Regions from separate parts of the Aureimonas sp. N4 genome, predicted to be linked through region 2. Evidence: riboswitches for the same ligand, from Rfam matches in the RefSeq annotation. Region 2 holds a riboswitch; each other region holds the start of a gene.
What was found. A riboswitch is a leader RNA that binds a small molecule or an ion and turns the genes downstream of it on or off. The one in region 2 is predicted to bind thiamine pyrophosphate.
Positions count from the first base shown of each region.

Region 1 (5,151 bases), on a different contig from region 2:
CGGCATACGCAGGCCGGCCATGTCCATGACGACCGAGGTATTGCCAGCGGCTACGACGCCGATCTTGCAGGCCTCGATCGCGCCGCGCGTCGTCTCGACGCCCGTCACCGCGCCGTTGGCTCCGCGCCGGATGGCCGTCACCTCGCAGTTCTGGATGATGTCGACACCCAGCGCCGAGGCCGCGCGGGCATAGCCCCAGGCGACGGCATCGTGCCGCGCCGTGCCGCCGCGCCGCTGGAGCGCACCGCCAAGCACCGGATAGCGCATAGTCGAGGCGTCGATATTGAGCGGCGGGCAGTAGTCCTTGCACTCCTGCGCGCTCAGCCATTCGTTGTCCACACCCGCCAGACGGTTGGCATGGACGTGGCGTTTGAAGACCTGAATGTCGTGAATGTTATGGGCGAGCATGAGCACGCCGCGCGGGCTGAACATGACGTTGTAGTTCAGATCCTGCGACAGGCCTTCCCAAAGCTTCACGGCATGGTCGTAGAGCGCCGCCGACTCTTCGAACAGGTAGTTCGAGCGGATGATCGTCGTGTTTCGGCCCGTGTTGCCGCCACCGATCCAGCCCTTTTCCAAGATCGCCACATTGCGGATGCCGTGCTCCTTGGCGAGGTAATAGGCCGTCGCCAAGCCATGGCCGCCACCGCCCACGATCACCACGTCGTAGCGGCTCTTGGGCGACGCGTCGCGCCATTGCGCTTGCCAGCCCTTGTTGGAGCCGAGCGCCTTGGCGATGATGGAAAAGCCGGAAAACTTCTGCATGGATCGATCCGATCTGCGGTGTCGGACATCACACTCGCACCCGCGAAACCGCCGCCGCGATGACGGATGCGGCGTCGGCTTTGTACGAATCCGACATGTGTCTTGTCTGCGACATCGGGCGCCGGGCAAGGCGTCGACAGGGTGAGCGGTGGCACCCGAAAAACCCTGCATTCGAAGCGTCTTTTCTGCTGCATCGGCCGGCCCCATCGCCTAACACCGGAGGGTCGCCTCGACACTGGACTCGTTTCAAACGCCGGGAGCCGTCGACCATGCTGCACGACATGCCGCTGATCGAAACCATCGTCGCGGGTCTGGGCCTTGCCTTTCTCCTGGGCACGCTGGCGCATCGGCTCGGTGCGTCCCCGATCGTGGGTTATCTCCTGGCCGGCGTCGCGGCCGGGCCGTTCACGCCCGGCTTCGTGGCGGATCAAGGCCTGGCGGGCGAGTTGTCTGAGCTGGGCGTCATTCTTCTGATGTTCGGTGTCGGTCTGCATTTCTCGCTGGGCGATCTCCTGTCCGTGCGGGCCATCGCGCTGCCGGGCGCCATCGCGCAGATCGCGGCGGCAACGCTCTTCGGCATGGCGCTGTCCTGGCTTCTGGGCTGGGGGCCGGGGGCGGGTCTCGTCTTCGGCCTCGCCCTTTCGGTCGCCTCCACGGTCGTGCTCTTGCGGGCCATGCAGGAGCGACGGTTGATCGAGACCGCGCGCGGGCGCATCGCGGTCGGCTGGCTGATCGTGGAAGACCTCGCAATGGTTCTGGCGCTGGTGCTGCTGCCGGCCTTCGCGGGGCCGCTGGGGGGTGACCCGTCCGCCGTGCATGGCGCGAGTTCCGATCTGGGCTTCGGCGTTCCCGGCATCATTCTCGTGACGGTCTTCAAGCTCTGCATCTTCGTGGTCTTGATGCTGGTGGTCGGCCGGCGGGTCATCCCTTGGCTCCTGCAACTCACCGCTGCCTCCGGCTCGCGCGAGCTGTTTCGCCTGGCTGTGCTCGCCATCGCGCTCGGCGTCGCCTTCGGCGCGGCCTCGCTCTTCGGCGTTTCGTTGGCGCTCGGCGCCTTCTTCGCCGGCATGATCATGAGCGAATCGGAGCTCAGCCATCGCGCGGCCGAAGATTCGCTCCCTCTTCGGGATGCTTTCGCGGTTCTGTTCTTCGTCTCGGTCGGCATGTTGTTCGACCCGGCCTCGCTGATCTCCGATCCGCTGCCGGTGCTGGCGACGCTGCTAATCATCGTCGTCGGCAAGTCGCTCGTCGCCTTCGCGCTGGTGCGCCTGTTCGGTCATCCGACCTCGACGGCGCTCACCATTTCCGTCTCGCTGGCGCAGATCGGCGAGTTCTCCTTCATCCTCGCCACGCTGGGCCTGAACCTGAAAATTCTGCCGCCCGAGGCGAAGAACCTGATTCTCGGCGGCGCGATCCTGTCGATCGTCCTCAATCCCTTTCTTTTCGCCTGGGTCGATCGCTGGCGAGAGGCGGAGGGCCGCTCGGCTCAGGAAGGCGGCGGTGAAGAAGGGAAGGATACGACCTTTGGTGAGACGAGCGAGAAGCAGACGCATATCCCAAGTGGCAGCGTGGCCATCGAGGACGGCGCGCTGCGCCGCACGGAGCTGAGCGATCATCTTGTGCTCGTCGGCTATGGCCGCGTCGGCTCCAAGATCGCACGGCGGCTGGCCGATGCCGGCCGCGCCTTTCTTGTAATTGAGGACGCCGACAAGCGTGTGGCGCGGGTGCGCGCGGCCGGGTTCGAAACGGTGGTCGGCAACGCCGTGAAGCCCGAAGTGCTGGACGCCGCGCATATTGCCGGCGCGCGGGACCTGGTGCTCGCCTTTCCCAACAGTTTCGAGGCTGTCGCGATGATCGCGGCGGCGCGCGCCGCCAACCCCGATATTCGCATCACCGCCCGCGTTCATTCCGGCGAACAGCGCGAACGCCTGATCGATGCGGGCGCCGATACGGTGGTCAATGGCGACGAGGTGACGGCGCAGGCGATCGCCGATCATGTCCTCTCCATCGGGCCGGATGCGCCGGGCGCAAAAGGGCCGATCTTTGCCGATGACCACGGGCAGCTTTCGGAACCGTCCGATGGCGATGAGTTGACAGAGCCAGCCGAACGCTTACCCTGAGAAGCATCCAGGGGGAGTTCCAGCAGCGGAACTGAGAGGCCGGAGCACGATCCGGCGACCCCACGAACCTGATCCAGTTCGCACTGGCGTAGGGATGGAGCGTTTGCGCCTCCGACAGGGATGCACCGCTCGGCCAAGAGGCCGACGCCGCGCGTGAACCTGTTGGAGCGAGCGTTCCGCTCCCGTCCTGCGAGCGGCTCGCGCTTTGGCGGAGACGATGATGACCTCGACGCAACGCTCTTTCGTTTCGGACGCTCGTTCGCGCGCATGGTGATCCATGTCCTGGGTGCCGGTGTCGCCGGGCTGACGACGGCCGTTCGGCTGGCCGAGGAGGGGCGGTCCGTCGTCGTGCACGAGGCCGCAACGGAACTCGGCCAGCGCGCGGCCTCGTGGCTCGCGGGGGGAATGCTCGCGCCCTATTGCGAGGCGGCGACGGCGGACCCCGCCATCATCGAGCCGGGTCTGCGCGGCATTGACTTCTGGGCGGACCGGGTGCCGGTCGAGCGGCGGGGAACGCTTGTTCTGGCCGCACCGCGCGATGCGGCCGATCTCCGCCAGTTCGCCGCCCGCACCAAGGCTCATCGCCTCCTGGATGCGGACGGCATTGCCGCGTTCGAGCCCGATCTCGCCGGGCGGTTTCGCCAGGGCTTGTTCTTCGAAGACGAAGCGCATCTCGATCCGCGCCAAGCCATGGCCTCCCTCGTTCGGCGCATTCAGGATCTCGGCGGTACGTTTCTCTGGGGCTCGCAGGCCGAACCTGCCGCGTTGTCGAGCGACACCGTCGTCGACTGCCGAGGTCTCAAGGCCCATGCGCCGGGTCTTCGCGGCGTGCGCGGGGAGATGGTGCTGGTGCGCAGCCGCGACGTCAGTCTGGCCCGGCCGGTTCGCCTTCTGCATCCGCGCTGGCCGATCTATATCGTGCCGCGCGAGGACGGTGTTTTCATGATCGGCGCGACCATGATCGAAAGCGAGCGCGGCGGGCCGATCACCCTACGCTCGGCGGTGGAGCTTCTGACAGCGGCCTTCTCCTTGCATCCGGGGTTTGCCGAAGCCGAAATCCTGGAAACGGGCGCTGCCTGCCGCCCGGCTTTTTCCGACAATCTGCCGCGCGTGACGCAGAGCGGACGCCATGTCTGCTTCACCGGGCTCTATCGCCATGGGTTTCTCCTGGCGCCCGAGCTTTCCGGGCAGGCGGCCCGCGCCGCACTATCCCTCATGGAGGCCGCATGATCCTGCATTTGAACGGTAACCCGTGCGAGGTCGAGGCGGGCTCGCTCGATGCGCTGCTTCGGGAACTCGGTGTAGAGCCCGAAGCGGTGGCGACCGCGCTCAACGGCGAATTCGTGCCGCGCGGCGAGCGGGCGGACACTCCGCTCACGGCGGGCGACAGGATCGAACTTCTCAGCCCGATGCAGGGAGGGTGACGCGATGCGCATCTACGATCGGACCTTCTCCTCCCGCATGATGCTGGGCACGGCGCTTTATCCCTCGCCGGCGATCATGCAGGCGGCCATCCGCGCGGCCGAGCCGGCGCTGGTCACCGTGTCGCTTCGCCGCGAGCAGAATCTCAGCGCGCCGCGCGGGCCCGGCTTCTGGGACGAGCTGCGCGCGCTCGGCGTCGCCTTTCTGCCGAACACGGCCGGCTGCCACACGGTCAAGGAAGCGGTGACAACGGCGCGGATGGGCCGCGAGCTTCTGGGCACCGACCTCGTCAAGCTGGAGGTGATCGGCCATGCCGACACGCTGCAGCCCGATGTCTTCGGTCTGGTGGAAGCCGCGCGCATCCTGTCGGGCGAAGGCTTCCGCGTCCTGCCCTACACGACCGAAGATCTGGTTGTAGCCGAACGGCTGGTCGAGGCGGGCTGCGAGGTGCTGATGCCTTGGGCCTCGCCGATCGGCTCGGGTCTCGGGCTCAACAATCGCTATGGGCTGCGCTCGCTGCGCGCGCAGTTCCCCGACGTGACGCTGATCGTCGATGCAGGGCTCGGCCGGCCGAGCCACGCGGCCGAGGCTCTGGAACTCGGCTATGATGGGGTTCTTCTCAACACCGCCGTTGCCACATCGGGCGATCCGGTCGCGATGGCACGCGCCTTTCGTCTGGCGGTGGAAGCCGGGCGGCTCAGCTTCGAAGCGGGCGCGATGGAGCCGCGTGACATGGCGGCGCCCTCGACACCCGTTTTCGGAAAGGCGGTTCTATGAGCGCCTCTCGCCTCGTGCTCGATGCTTTCTATCCCGTGATGCCGGATGCCGCCTGGATCGAGCGGAT
Region 1 is NZ_BBWS01000025.1:45,898-51,048, forward strand. It holds gene AUL28_RS08130 (sarcosine oxidase subunit beta family protein) at 1-765, opposite strand, end outside; gene ybaL (YbaL family putative K(+) efflux transporter) at 1,035-2,885, shown strand; TPP riboswitch at 2,886-2,997, shown strand; gene AUL28_RS08140 (FAD-dependent oxidoreductase) at 3,039-4,115, shown strand; gene thiS (sulfur carrier protein ThiS) at 4,112-4,309, shown strand; gene AUL28_RS08150 (thiazole synthase) at 4,314-5,084, shown strand; gene AUL28_RS08155 (thiamine phosphate synthase) at 5,081-5,151, shown strand, end outside.
Region 1: it holds a riboswitch for thiamine pyrophosphate, as region 2 does, so the genes downstream of both, AUL28_RS08140 (FAD-dependent oxidoreductase) here and thiB (thiamine ABC transporter substrate binding subunit) in region 2, are expected to answer to the same signal.

Region 2 (5,151 bases):
GCGCCAAGATCGCCCAGCGCCAGAGCCAATCCGAGGGACGCCGAGAGCGCGAGCGGGCGGCCGAGCGCGGCCAATTCCACATGGCGCAGCCGCGCCCAGCCGGATAGGCCGAGGCTGGCGGCGAGCCGCCCGCCGCGCCGCGCGGCGGCCTCCGCCTCGGGCGCGAGAATGCGCGTGGCAAAGGGCAGGATCGCCATGGCGTTGGCCAGCACCGCGACGGCGGGCGCAAGGCGCGCGACATCGCCGGTCAGGCGTAATGCCAGAAACCAGCCCGCGCCGACGAGGATGGGCGGCACGACGAGGCCGAGCGCCGGCACCAGCCTGATAACGAGACGTGGCAGGCCGGACAAACCGGAAGAGAGAACCAATGCAAGGGACAGCGCAAGGCCGAGCGCGGTCGCCGCCACCGCAATGCCGAGGCTGGTCAGCGCGGCGCGTTGCACCATCGGATCGGAAACGAGCTTGCCAAGATCGGCGCGCAAGCCGCTCTGGAGAATGGCCGCGAAAGGCGAGAGCAGAAACAGAAGGCCGATTGCCAGCACCAGCGCATCGAAACCGGCGCGCCAAGGCGAACGCGGATCGAACCGGCGCTGCGTCGCACCGAGGCTGAAGGCGCTGGAGGCCGCGGGAGAGCGGGCGAGAAGGGTCGGCAGCAGGAACAGGCTGACGAGCGTGATCTGCGCGAGCGTCAAGGCCAGCGCGCGATCGGGCGCGAAGTCATAGCGCAGCGACTGATAGATCGCGACCTGAAGCGTCGTCGCGGCCGGTCCACCGCCGAGCACCAGGACCAGCGTGAAGCTCGTGAAGCACAGCATGAAGACCAGCGCTGCCGCGCCGGGCAGGATTGCGCGCAGCGCCGGCGCTTCCAGCAGCCGAAACACGGCGAGCGGCGAGAGCGCCAACTGACCGGCCAGCTTCCAGCTTTCCGCCGGCACGCTCTGAAGCCCGCCCAAGGCCACCCGCGCCACCAGCGGCATATTGAAGAAGACATGCGCGACGAGAATGCCGGTCAACCCATAGATGGACGGGCGGGGCAGGCCTAGAAACACGAAGGCGTCAGCCAGCGCGCCGTTGCGACCGAACACGGTGACGAGGCCGAGCGCCCCGACCAGCGTCGGCAGCGCCTGCGGCAGAAGAAACAGGCGCAGGACAAGGACGCGCCCCGGCAGGCGGCTTCGATGCAGCGCCAGCGCCAGTGGAACGCCGAAGAGCAGCGACAGAAGAGTCGAGAGAAGGGCCTGAAACAGCGTGAAGCCGATGACGCCCAGAAGATAGGAATCCGTCAGGCTCGATAGTGCCGTTCCAGTGCTCTGCGAGGAGACGCCGAGCACCAGAAATGGTGCGAACAGAAACACCAAGACCAGCGCGAGCGCCGCCAAGGCTGCGCCGCGCCGCCGCCCTTGCTCGGCTCGTGACAGAAAAAGTGTGCCGCCCGGCGTCGCGTCGCTCATGCCGGTCTCTTGCCCCGCGTGGCAACGCGAAGGAGTTCGGGCACCAGCGCGCCGGCGCTCGTGCCGCTCAGCGGCCGAGCGCGCGAAGCCATTCGCTCGTCCAGGTCTCGCGCTGCGCGGCCACCGTCTCGGCATCGATCGCGAGCGGCTTGGTGGGCTGCACCAGCGTCTCGAAAGCCGCCGGCAGAGGCTCGGCCGGTTTGGTGGCGGGCAGGGCCCAATTTCCGGTCGGGATCAGCTTCTGGAAGGCCGGCGTCAGCATGAAGGCAAGAAAGCGCTGGGTAAGTTCGGGATGCTTCGATGTGCGCAGCCGCCCGGCGAGTTCGACCTGGAGATAATGCCCTTCGGAAAAGCTTGCCGCCTTGTAGCGATCGGTGCCTTCCTCGATCTGATGATAGGCCGGGGACGTCGTGTAGGAGAGGACGATCGGCACTTCGCCTTTGGTGAACAGGCCATAGGCCTCGCTCCAACCGGGCGTCACCGTCAGGATGCGGCGCGAGAGCGTGCGCCATTTCTCCTCGGCCTGATCGCCATAGACGGCTTTCATCCAGAGCAGAAACCCGAGGCCGGGCGTGGAGGTGCGCGGGTCCTCGATCGCGATCTTCTGGTCGGGATCGCCGTTCACCAATTCGTCGAGGCTCGTCGGCGGCGTCTTCACGCTTTGCGTGTCATAGACGAAGGCGAGATAGGAATAGTCGAAGGGAACGAAGACATCGTCCGAAAAGCCGCCGGGAATGGCGAGCGGCGACAGATCGACATTCGACGGCGCGAACAGACCCGTCTTCTTGAATTCCGGCACGAGTTCGGCCGTGAGACCCAGCGCGACATCGGCCTGCGTCGTCTCGCCCTCGAGCTTCAGCCGGTTGAGAATGGCGACGCCATCCTCCAGCCCGACAAAACGCAACTCGCAGCCGCACTCGGCCTCGAACGCGGTCTTGACCTTCGGCCCCGGCCCCCAATCCGGCACGAAGCTTTCATAGGTATAGACGGTGAGAACGGGCTTGGCGCCATCCTGCGCGAAGGCGCTGGAGGCCGCCGACAGAGCCAGCGTGAGGCAGAGACCGGCTAAGAGCCGGGGCCAAAACCCTGCGGGTCGATCCGCCGGGTCCTTGCGCCCCCGATCATCGTTGCCGATGCTTGGCCCTGCGCTGCATCGGCTCCGCTCGGCACCTAGTCCGCAACGCAAATCCCTCGCCGCTCCTCCGCCGCAAGGTTCTGTCCCCGGTTCTGAACTGAGGTGAGACATCCCGTTCTCCAAAAGTTCGAACGAACGGGACGGGCTGGGGCCGTGGCCCCGGCGCTCCCCATCCCTCCGCCGGTACGAGCCGGATCAGGTTCATCGGGTTGGCGCGTCGCCTCTCAGCCCCTGGAAGGGCACCCCGTGTGAGCGCCTTTTATCTAGAGGTTGCGTAGAGAGGCGGCAAGGGAGGGCTCGATTCGTCCACTGGCATCCCGGCCGCTTGCGCCCTATGCAGACCCATATGAGTCGCTTTGCCATTCTTCTCGCCGGGCCGATCGCGCCGAACTCCGAGCTTCGCGAGGCCCTTGCGGGCCGGCGCGTCATCGCGGCCGATGGCGGCATCGAACATGCCGCCGCGCTGGGCCTCTTTCCCGAACTCTGGATCGGCGATTTCGATTCCGCTCCGTCCGAGCTGCCGTTCGCCCTACGTGGTCTTTCCATTCCCCGCGAGACCTTCCCGCGGGACAAGGACCGGACGGACGGGGAACTCGCCATCGACGCCGCCAAGGCGAGGGGAGGGCACGATCTGCTTCTGGTCGGTGCGCTGGGCGGGCGCAGCGACCACGCCTTCTCGCATCTCGTGATCGCCCTGCGCGAGGCGGAGGCCGGCCTCACCATCGAACTCTTCGACGGTATCGAGCGCGCCCTGCCGCTGCGCCCCGGCTGGCAGGACGTGCCGGCAGCCCCCGGCGCTCAGTTCTCGCTTCTGAAATTCTCCGATCTTGAGGGTCTGTCGATCGAGGGCGCGCGCTTCCCGCTGACCCGCGTCGACGTGCCCTTCGCCTCGATCCTCACCCAGTCCAATGAAGCCACCGGCCCCATCCGCATCGGCCTCGAAGGAGGACGCACCATCCTTCTCCTGCAGGCCGACCCGACCCGCCGCTGAAACCACCCCGCCACCCTTGGCCAACCGCTCCCCCTCAGCTATAACACACGCAGGGTCCCATAGCTCAGCAGGATAGAGCACCAGATTCCTAATCTGGGGGTCATAGGTTCGAATCCTATTGGGATCACTTTTGAATTCAGTGCTTTAGCCTGCTTGGCCTAGTGAGGCGTTCCTACGGTGTTCCCGAAGGCGTTCCTAAGCCTTCTTAGAGGGCTCGCGGGCCGCTACGCGCGCTGATGCTACGGTGCGGGTCTTGCTGAGCGTTTTGCGGCTGTAGCGGGCCGTCGTTGCGATCTGAGAATGATTCGCGTGGTGGCGCATGGCTTCCAGATCGACGCCCGCGTCTGTGCCTTCGGTCACGCCTCCGGCACGGCTATCTCTGTTCCAGGTCGTCTCGGGAACGCCGGCCTCGGTCGCTACCCGTCTCCAGATGTTTGCGAAGTCCCGATAGCGATAGGGCAGTCCCGTCTTTTCCTTCGTGATAATGGGGCCGATCCGCTTCTCTGGCGGGATGAGGGCCAGCACCTGGGCCAAGAGTGGGTAAGCGTTGGTGTCGTGGACGGCCTCCTGGCCGGTCTTGGTGGTCCGCTTTCGCAGGATGCCGTCCGCGTCGATCTCGTTCCAAAGGAGGCCGCCCGACCAACGGCGGCCGAGGTAGACGATGCCGGCCTTGCTGCCGTCTTCTACGATCGTCCAGTAGCCGATCACGTCGATTTGCCGGAGGGTCAGCTCGAACTGGAGCGCTTGGGCGATAGCGATGCTCGGCTTTCCCATCTCGATCGCCTTGGCGATGATGGCGGACGACTGCGCGAAGGTCACGAAGGCTTCACGGGCTCGCGGCGCTTCGAAGCGCATGTTTTCGAGGATCGTCGCCAGTCGGACGCACTCGGGGATATTCTCGGTCACGCCAAACTTGATGACGATCCGAACAAGCTGCATCGCCTTAAAGGCACGTCGGATGCGCTCGGGGCCGGGCAGCTCGCCGGGTTTCTTCGGCGGGGCGGGCTCGCGGAATTTTTTGTACCAGCGACGGAAGTCGGCCCCGCTGAGACGGGCGAGCTGGCGGGTGCCGACCGTCTTTTCCAAGAGGTCAAGCGATTCATCGTACATGCCGCGCGAGTTGGCTTTAAGGTCTTGGTACGCGCTGTCGGGGCTTTTGCGATAGACCGTGATTAGTCCGCGCATCGTGCCGTCAAACCGCTTGGGCTTGGTACCCCTGTCGTTGCTGATCCACTCCAAAAGCTCTGCCGTGTAGCGCTGGCAAAGCGATGCGATCTCGGCCGGGTCGGTCGCGTGGATGCGGATCGTCGGCGTGGGGTAGGAGGTTGCCTGCCGCGAGATCGCAGAGGCAACCCAATAGAGGGCTTCGCCGTCCTTTCGGCGGCGGCGTTTTAGCCCTGGCGTTCCTTTCATGACCAGTTTTCCTTTCCATCAGGATTGAGGGGCAAGGCCCCGTCGTCATCCTGACGGACGCCTTGGCGGCGGTCGAGATAGGACCGGCAAGCCGGCCAATAGCGCTTGTCCTCGAACAGCGGATCGCGGCGGGGAAAGCCGTCTTTCTCCAACACCTGCGC
Region 2 is NZ_BBWS01000047.1:9,888-15,038, forward strand. It holds gene AUL28_RS15690 (ABC transporter permease subunit) at 1-1,451, opposite strand, end outside; gene thiB (thiamine ABC transporter substrate binding subunit) at 1,519-2,499, opposite strand; TPP riboswitch at 2,742-2,843, opposite strand; gene AUL28_RS15700 (thiamine diphosphokinase) at 2,933-3,577, shown strand; tRNA gene AUL28_RS15705 (tRNA-Arg) at 3,631-3,704, shown strand; gene AUL28_RS15710 (hypothetical protein) at 3,773-4,990, opposite strand; gene AUL28_RS15715 (hypothetical protein) at 4,987-5,151, opposite strand, start outside.

Region 3 (5,151 bases), on a different contig from region 2:
TGGATGAGGTGGTTCGGCGCAATGTCGAGGCGGGTCGCCTGCGCTTCACCACCGATCTGGCGGAAGCCGTGGCGGACGCGCAGATCGTCATGATCGCGGTGGGCACCCCCACTCGCAAGCTCGACGGCAATGCCGACCTTCAATATGTCTTCGCCGCCAGCCGTGACATCGCCCGCGCCCTGACCCATCCCGCCGTCATCGTCACCAAGTCCACCGTGCCGGCCGGCACGGGGCGCGAGATCCGGCGCATCATCGAGCGCGAGAACCCCTCGCTCGATTTCGACATCGCCTCGAACCCCGAGTTCCTGCGCGAAGGCAACGCCATTTCAGACTTCATGAAGCCGGACCGCATCGTCGTCGGCACGGAGTCGGCGCGCGCGAGAGACGTGATGGAGGCGCTTTACAAGCCCTTCACCGCCCAGGGCTTCGAGCTGATCTCGACCGACATCGTTTCGGCCGAACTTATCAAATATGCCGCCAACACGTTCCTTGCCACCAAGGTCTCCTTCATCAACGAAATGGCCGACATCTGCGAGAAGGTCGGCGGCAACATCGCCGACATTTCGCGCGGCATGGGGTCCGACAAGCGCATCGGGCGCGCCTTCCTTCAGCCGGGGCCGGGCTATGGGGGCTCCTGCTTCCCGAAGGACACGCTCGCGATGGTGCATATCGGCGAAAAGGCGCTGAGCCCGGCGACGATCGTCGAAGCGGTCATCGCGGTTAACCGCGCCCGGCCGCACCGCATGGTGGCCAAGGTCGTGGCGGCGGCGGGCGGCGATGTGCGCGGCAAGACCGTAGCGCTGCTTGGCCTCACCTTCAAACCCGAGACCGACGACGTGCGCGACAGCGTGGCCGTTCTGGTGGCCGAACAGCTCGCCGCCGAGGGGGCGATCGTGCGCGCCTACGACCCGCAGGGGATGGGCCATGCCCGCGAGCTTCTGGGCGAGGCCGTCCACTATGCGCCGAGCATGGACGCCGCGCTGGAGCGTGCCGATCTCTGCGTGATCGCGACCGAGTGGCGGGAATTCTCCGAGCGCCCGCTCGCCGATTACAAGCGCGTGCTCGCCGTGCCCATGATCGTCGATTTCCGCAATGTCTTCTCGCCGGCCGAGGCTGCGGCCGCCGGGCTGGGCTATATCTCGATCGGCCGCGCGAGCGTGCCCGCGCCCGAGCTTCTGCCGGCCTGACCATCCCTGCCCCACATCCGGCCCGTCATGGCGGGCCGGTTGACAAAGCCGGGAGAGGCCGGCATCACTCATGCCATTCCGAGGGGTGCGCCTGATGGCGCTGAGATGGCGAAAGCCGAACCCTTGAACCTGATCCGGGTCATACCGGCGTAGGAACGGGAATGGGCGACGCTTCAGTCGTCTTGGCACCTTCTTCGCTTCGCTCCGGATCTCTTGCGGCCCGTTCGGGCCTGAGGAGATCGCATGGGTTTCATTCGACTGAACGCCACTGAACCGCCCTCGCGGCCGAGTGCCGATGCAGGTTCTAGCGCTTGCGCGAAGCCGAGGGCGCGGGTCCCTCGGCGCAGGGACCCAGACAGTCCGCGAGGCCATGGCGCGGTACAGTCGGCGCTTCGTCTCCGCGCCTTCCTGCTCTGGGCCTCCCACAGTTCCTTGTCTTGCCACCCGCCTCGCGAGGCCTGAGGCCATGCGCGCGCTTCGCGCCACGCTGTTCGGACTTCTGGCGGTTCTTCTGATCTGGGCGGGCTTCGTCGCGCTGGCCGCGCCGCCGCCCTATATGCTGCCCTCGCCCGCGCGCGTCGCCACAACGCTTTGGGCGCGCTCCGGCTTTCTTCTGGCGCAGGGCTGGCTGACGCTAGTGGAGACGATCCTCGGGCTCGTTTTCGGCGCTTGTGCCGGCGCGCTGGCGGGGCTCGGCACCGTGCTCTGGCCGCGTCTCGGCCGTGTCGCTTGGCCGCTGCTCCTCGTGCTTCAGGCCATGCCCGTCTTCGCTCTCGCGCCGCTTCTGGTGCTCTGGTTCGGCTTCGGGCTCGTGTCCAAGGTCGTGATGGCGGCGCTTGTTATCTTCTTTCCCGTCGCCTCCGCCTTTGCCGACGGGCTGCGTCGCACCGAGCCCGAGCTTCTGGACGCCGCAGCCCTGACCACCGCCACCCATTGGCAGACGCTGCGCTTCGTTCGCATTCCCCTCGCCCTGCCGGCCCTCGTCACGGGCCTTCGCGTCGCCGCCCCGCTCGCCCCGCTCGGCGCGGTGATCGGCGAATGGGTCGGCGCGTCGGGCGGGCTCGGCTTCGTGATGATCCAGGCCAATGCCCGGATGCAGACCGATCTCATGTTCGCCGCCCTCGCGCTTCTGGCCGCCATGACGCTGGCGCTGCGCGCGCTGGTGGACGAGTTCGCGCCGCGTCTCGCCCCCTGGGCGGCCGAAAGCGGCCCCTCACCCTTTCCCTCCCTCCTTCGAAGGAAATCGTCCTGATGCGTTCCCTCTTCGCGGCCGCCGCCCTTGCGGCCTCGCTTCTGGCAAGCCCCGCGCTCGCCGCCGACAAGCTGACCGTGCTTCTGGAATGGTTCGTCAACCCCGACCACGCGCCACTGGTGATCGCCAAGGAAAAGGGCATTTTCGAAAAGCACGGGCTCGATGTCGATCTGGTGCCCCCGGCCGACCCCTCCGCGCCGCCGCGCCTCGTGGCCGCCGGGCAGGCGGATGTCGCCCTGCACTACCAGCCCAATCTCATGCTGGATCAGGCCGGCGGCCTGCCGCTGGTGCGCTTCGGCACACTGGTCGAAACGCCGCTCAACACGGTCGCGGTTCTCGCCAACGGTCCGGTGAAGAGCCTGGCCGATCTCAAGGGCAAGCGCATCGGCTATTCCGTGGCGGGCGTCGAGGAAGCGCTTCTCTCCGCCATGCTGGGCTCGGCCGGGCTGACGCTTGCCGACGTCACGCTCATCAATGTCAATTTCGCGCTGACCGCCTCGCTCGCCTCCGGCAATGTGGACGCCACGATTGGCTCCTATCGCAATTTCGAGGCGACGCAGATGCGCCTCGAGAAGCATGAGGGCCGCTTCTTCTACCCCGAGGAAAACGGCGTCCCGGCCTATGACGAGCTGGTCTATGTCACGCGCCGCGATCTCCTGAACGATGCCCGCCTGCCGCGCTTCCTCGACGCTGTGGAGGAGGCGACGCTCTACCTCACCAACCATCCGGACGAGGCGCTTCAGCTCTTCCTGAAGGCCTATCCCGATCTGAACGACGAATTGAACCGCACCGCCTTCGCCGACACGCTGCCGCGCTTCGCCAAGCGCCCCGGCGCGCTGGACACGGCGCGCATGGAGCGTTTCGCCGCGTTCCTGAAGGACAAGGGCGTCATCACCGCCGTTCCCCCTGTCTCGGATTATGCGGTGGAGCTGAAGCGATGATCCCGGTCGCGCTCACCATTGCGGGCTCGGATTCAGGCGGCGGTGCCGGCATTCAGGCCGATCTCAAGACCTTCTCGGCGCTCGGCACCTTCGGCACCAGCGTTCTCACCGCCGTCACCGCGCAGAACACGCGCGGCGTGACGGCGGTCGAAACGCTGAAACCCGCCATCGTCGCGGCGCAGATCGACGCCGTGCTCGGGGATTTCCATGTCGGGGCTATCAAGATCGGCATGGTGTCGAGCGAGGCGGTGATCCGCGCCATTGCCGGGCGCCTGCGCGCCCATGGAAGGCGCGCGGTTGTGGACCCCGTGATGATCGCGACCTCGGGCGACCGGCTGATCGACGAGGATGCGCTGGGTGCCTTGAAAGAGGAGCTTCTGCCGCTGGCCGAGGTTCTGACGCCGAACCTGCCGGAAGCCGCGCTGCTTCTGGGCGAGCGCGTGGCCGAGACGGAAGCGGAGATGCGCGAACAGGGCCAGCGCCTCCGCGCCCTCGGGCCGCGCGCCGTCCTGATGAAGGGCGGACACCGTCAGGACGCCGAAAGCGTGGACTGGCTCCTGTCGGATGCCGGCGAGCTGCGCCTCGCCTTTCCCCGCGTCGAAACGGTCAACGACCATGGCACCGGCTGCACGCTGGCCGCCGCCATCGCGGCGGAACTCGCCAAGGGCCATCAGCTGGACGAGGCCGTGCGCGAGGCACGGACCTATCTGCAAGGCGCGCTGCAATCCGCGAAGGATTGGCGACTGGGCGGTGGGCGCGGGCCGGTGCATCATTTCCATGCCCTTTGGCCTGCGATCGCAGGGGAGCGCGCATCGTGAGCGCAGGCGCGCCTGAGCCGCAAGGCGTCGCTGAGCCAGCGAGCATTACGGATTGCGAGCGCTTCAGCGAGCGGCTGCGCGCTGCCGCCGAGCCGGACTGGACGGCAGCCGTCACGCATCGCTTCACGCGCGAACTCATGTCCGGCACGCTCGCGCCCGATGTCATGACGCGTTATCTCGTTCAGGATCATCGCTTTCTCGATCCGTTCCTGATGCTGCTCGGCGCGGCCATGGCGACCAGCGACCGATTCGAATCGCGCCTACGGCTCGCCCGCTTCGCCGGCCTCGTGGCGGGCGAGGAGAACACCTATTTCGAGCGCGCCTTCGAGGCGTTGGGCGTCTCCCCTGCCGAGCGCGAGGCCACGCCTGACACGGCAGCAACCGCCGGCTTCCAGGCGATCATGCGTGAGGCGGTCGAGCGGCGCTCCTATGCGGCGGCGCTCAGCGTACTCACCGTCGCCGAATGGCTCTATCTCGACTGGGCCTCACGAGCACCCCAGCCGCTTCCCGGCGATTTCGTGCACCGCGAATGGATCACGCTGCACGACAATCCCGGCTTTCGCGATTTCGTCGCCTTCCTGCGCTCCGAACTCGACCGGGTCGGCCCGGAGCATCACGCGCTCTGTGAGGATCTGTTTCGCCGGGCCGTCGCGCTGGAGCGCGCTTTTTTCGAAGCGGCCTATAGGGCGGAGGCTTCATGAGCGATGTGTTCGAGCGCTTGAAATCGGCGGCCCAAGAGGACTGGGACGCCTATGTGAACCACATGTTCGTCTTTCGCATGGGCATCGGCGCGCTGCCGGAAGCGGCCTTCCAGCGATACCTCGTGCAGGACTATCTCTTTCTCATCCAGTTCGCGCGGGCCAATGCGCTGGCCATCTACAAGAGCCGGACCCTCACGGATATGCGCCGGGCGAAGGCGGCGCTGTCAGCCATTCTGGATGTGGAGCTGAACC
Region 3 is NZ_BBWS01000006.1:192,189-197,339, reverse strand. It holds gene AUL28_RS02335 (UDP-glucose dehydrogenase family protein) at 1-1,187, shown strand, start outside; TPP riboswitch at 1,259-1,360, shown strand; gene AUL28_RS02330 (ABC transporter permease) at 1,654-2,439, shown strand; gene AUL28_RS02325 (ABC transporter substrate-binding protein) at 2,439-3,380, shown strand; gene thiD (bifunctional hydroxymethylpyrimidine kinase/phosphomethylpyrimidine kinase) at 3,377-4,198, shown strand; gene AUL28_RS02315 (TenA family protein) at 4,195-4,899, shown strand; gene tenA (thiaminase II) at 4,896-5,151, shown strand, end outside.
Region 3: it holds a riboswitch for thiamine pyrophosphate, as region 2 does, so the genes downstream of both, AUL28_RS02330 (ABC transporter permease) here and thiB (thiamine ABC transporter substrate binding subunit) in region 2, are expected to answer to the same signal.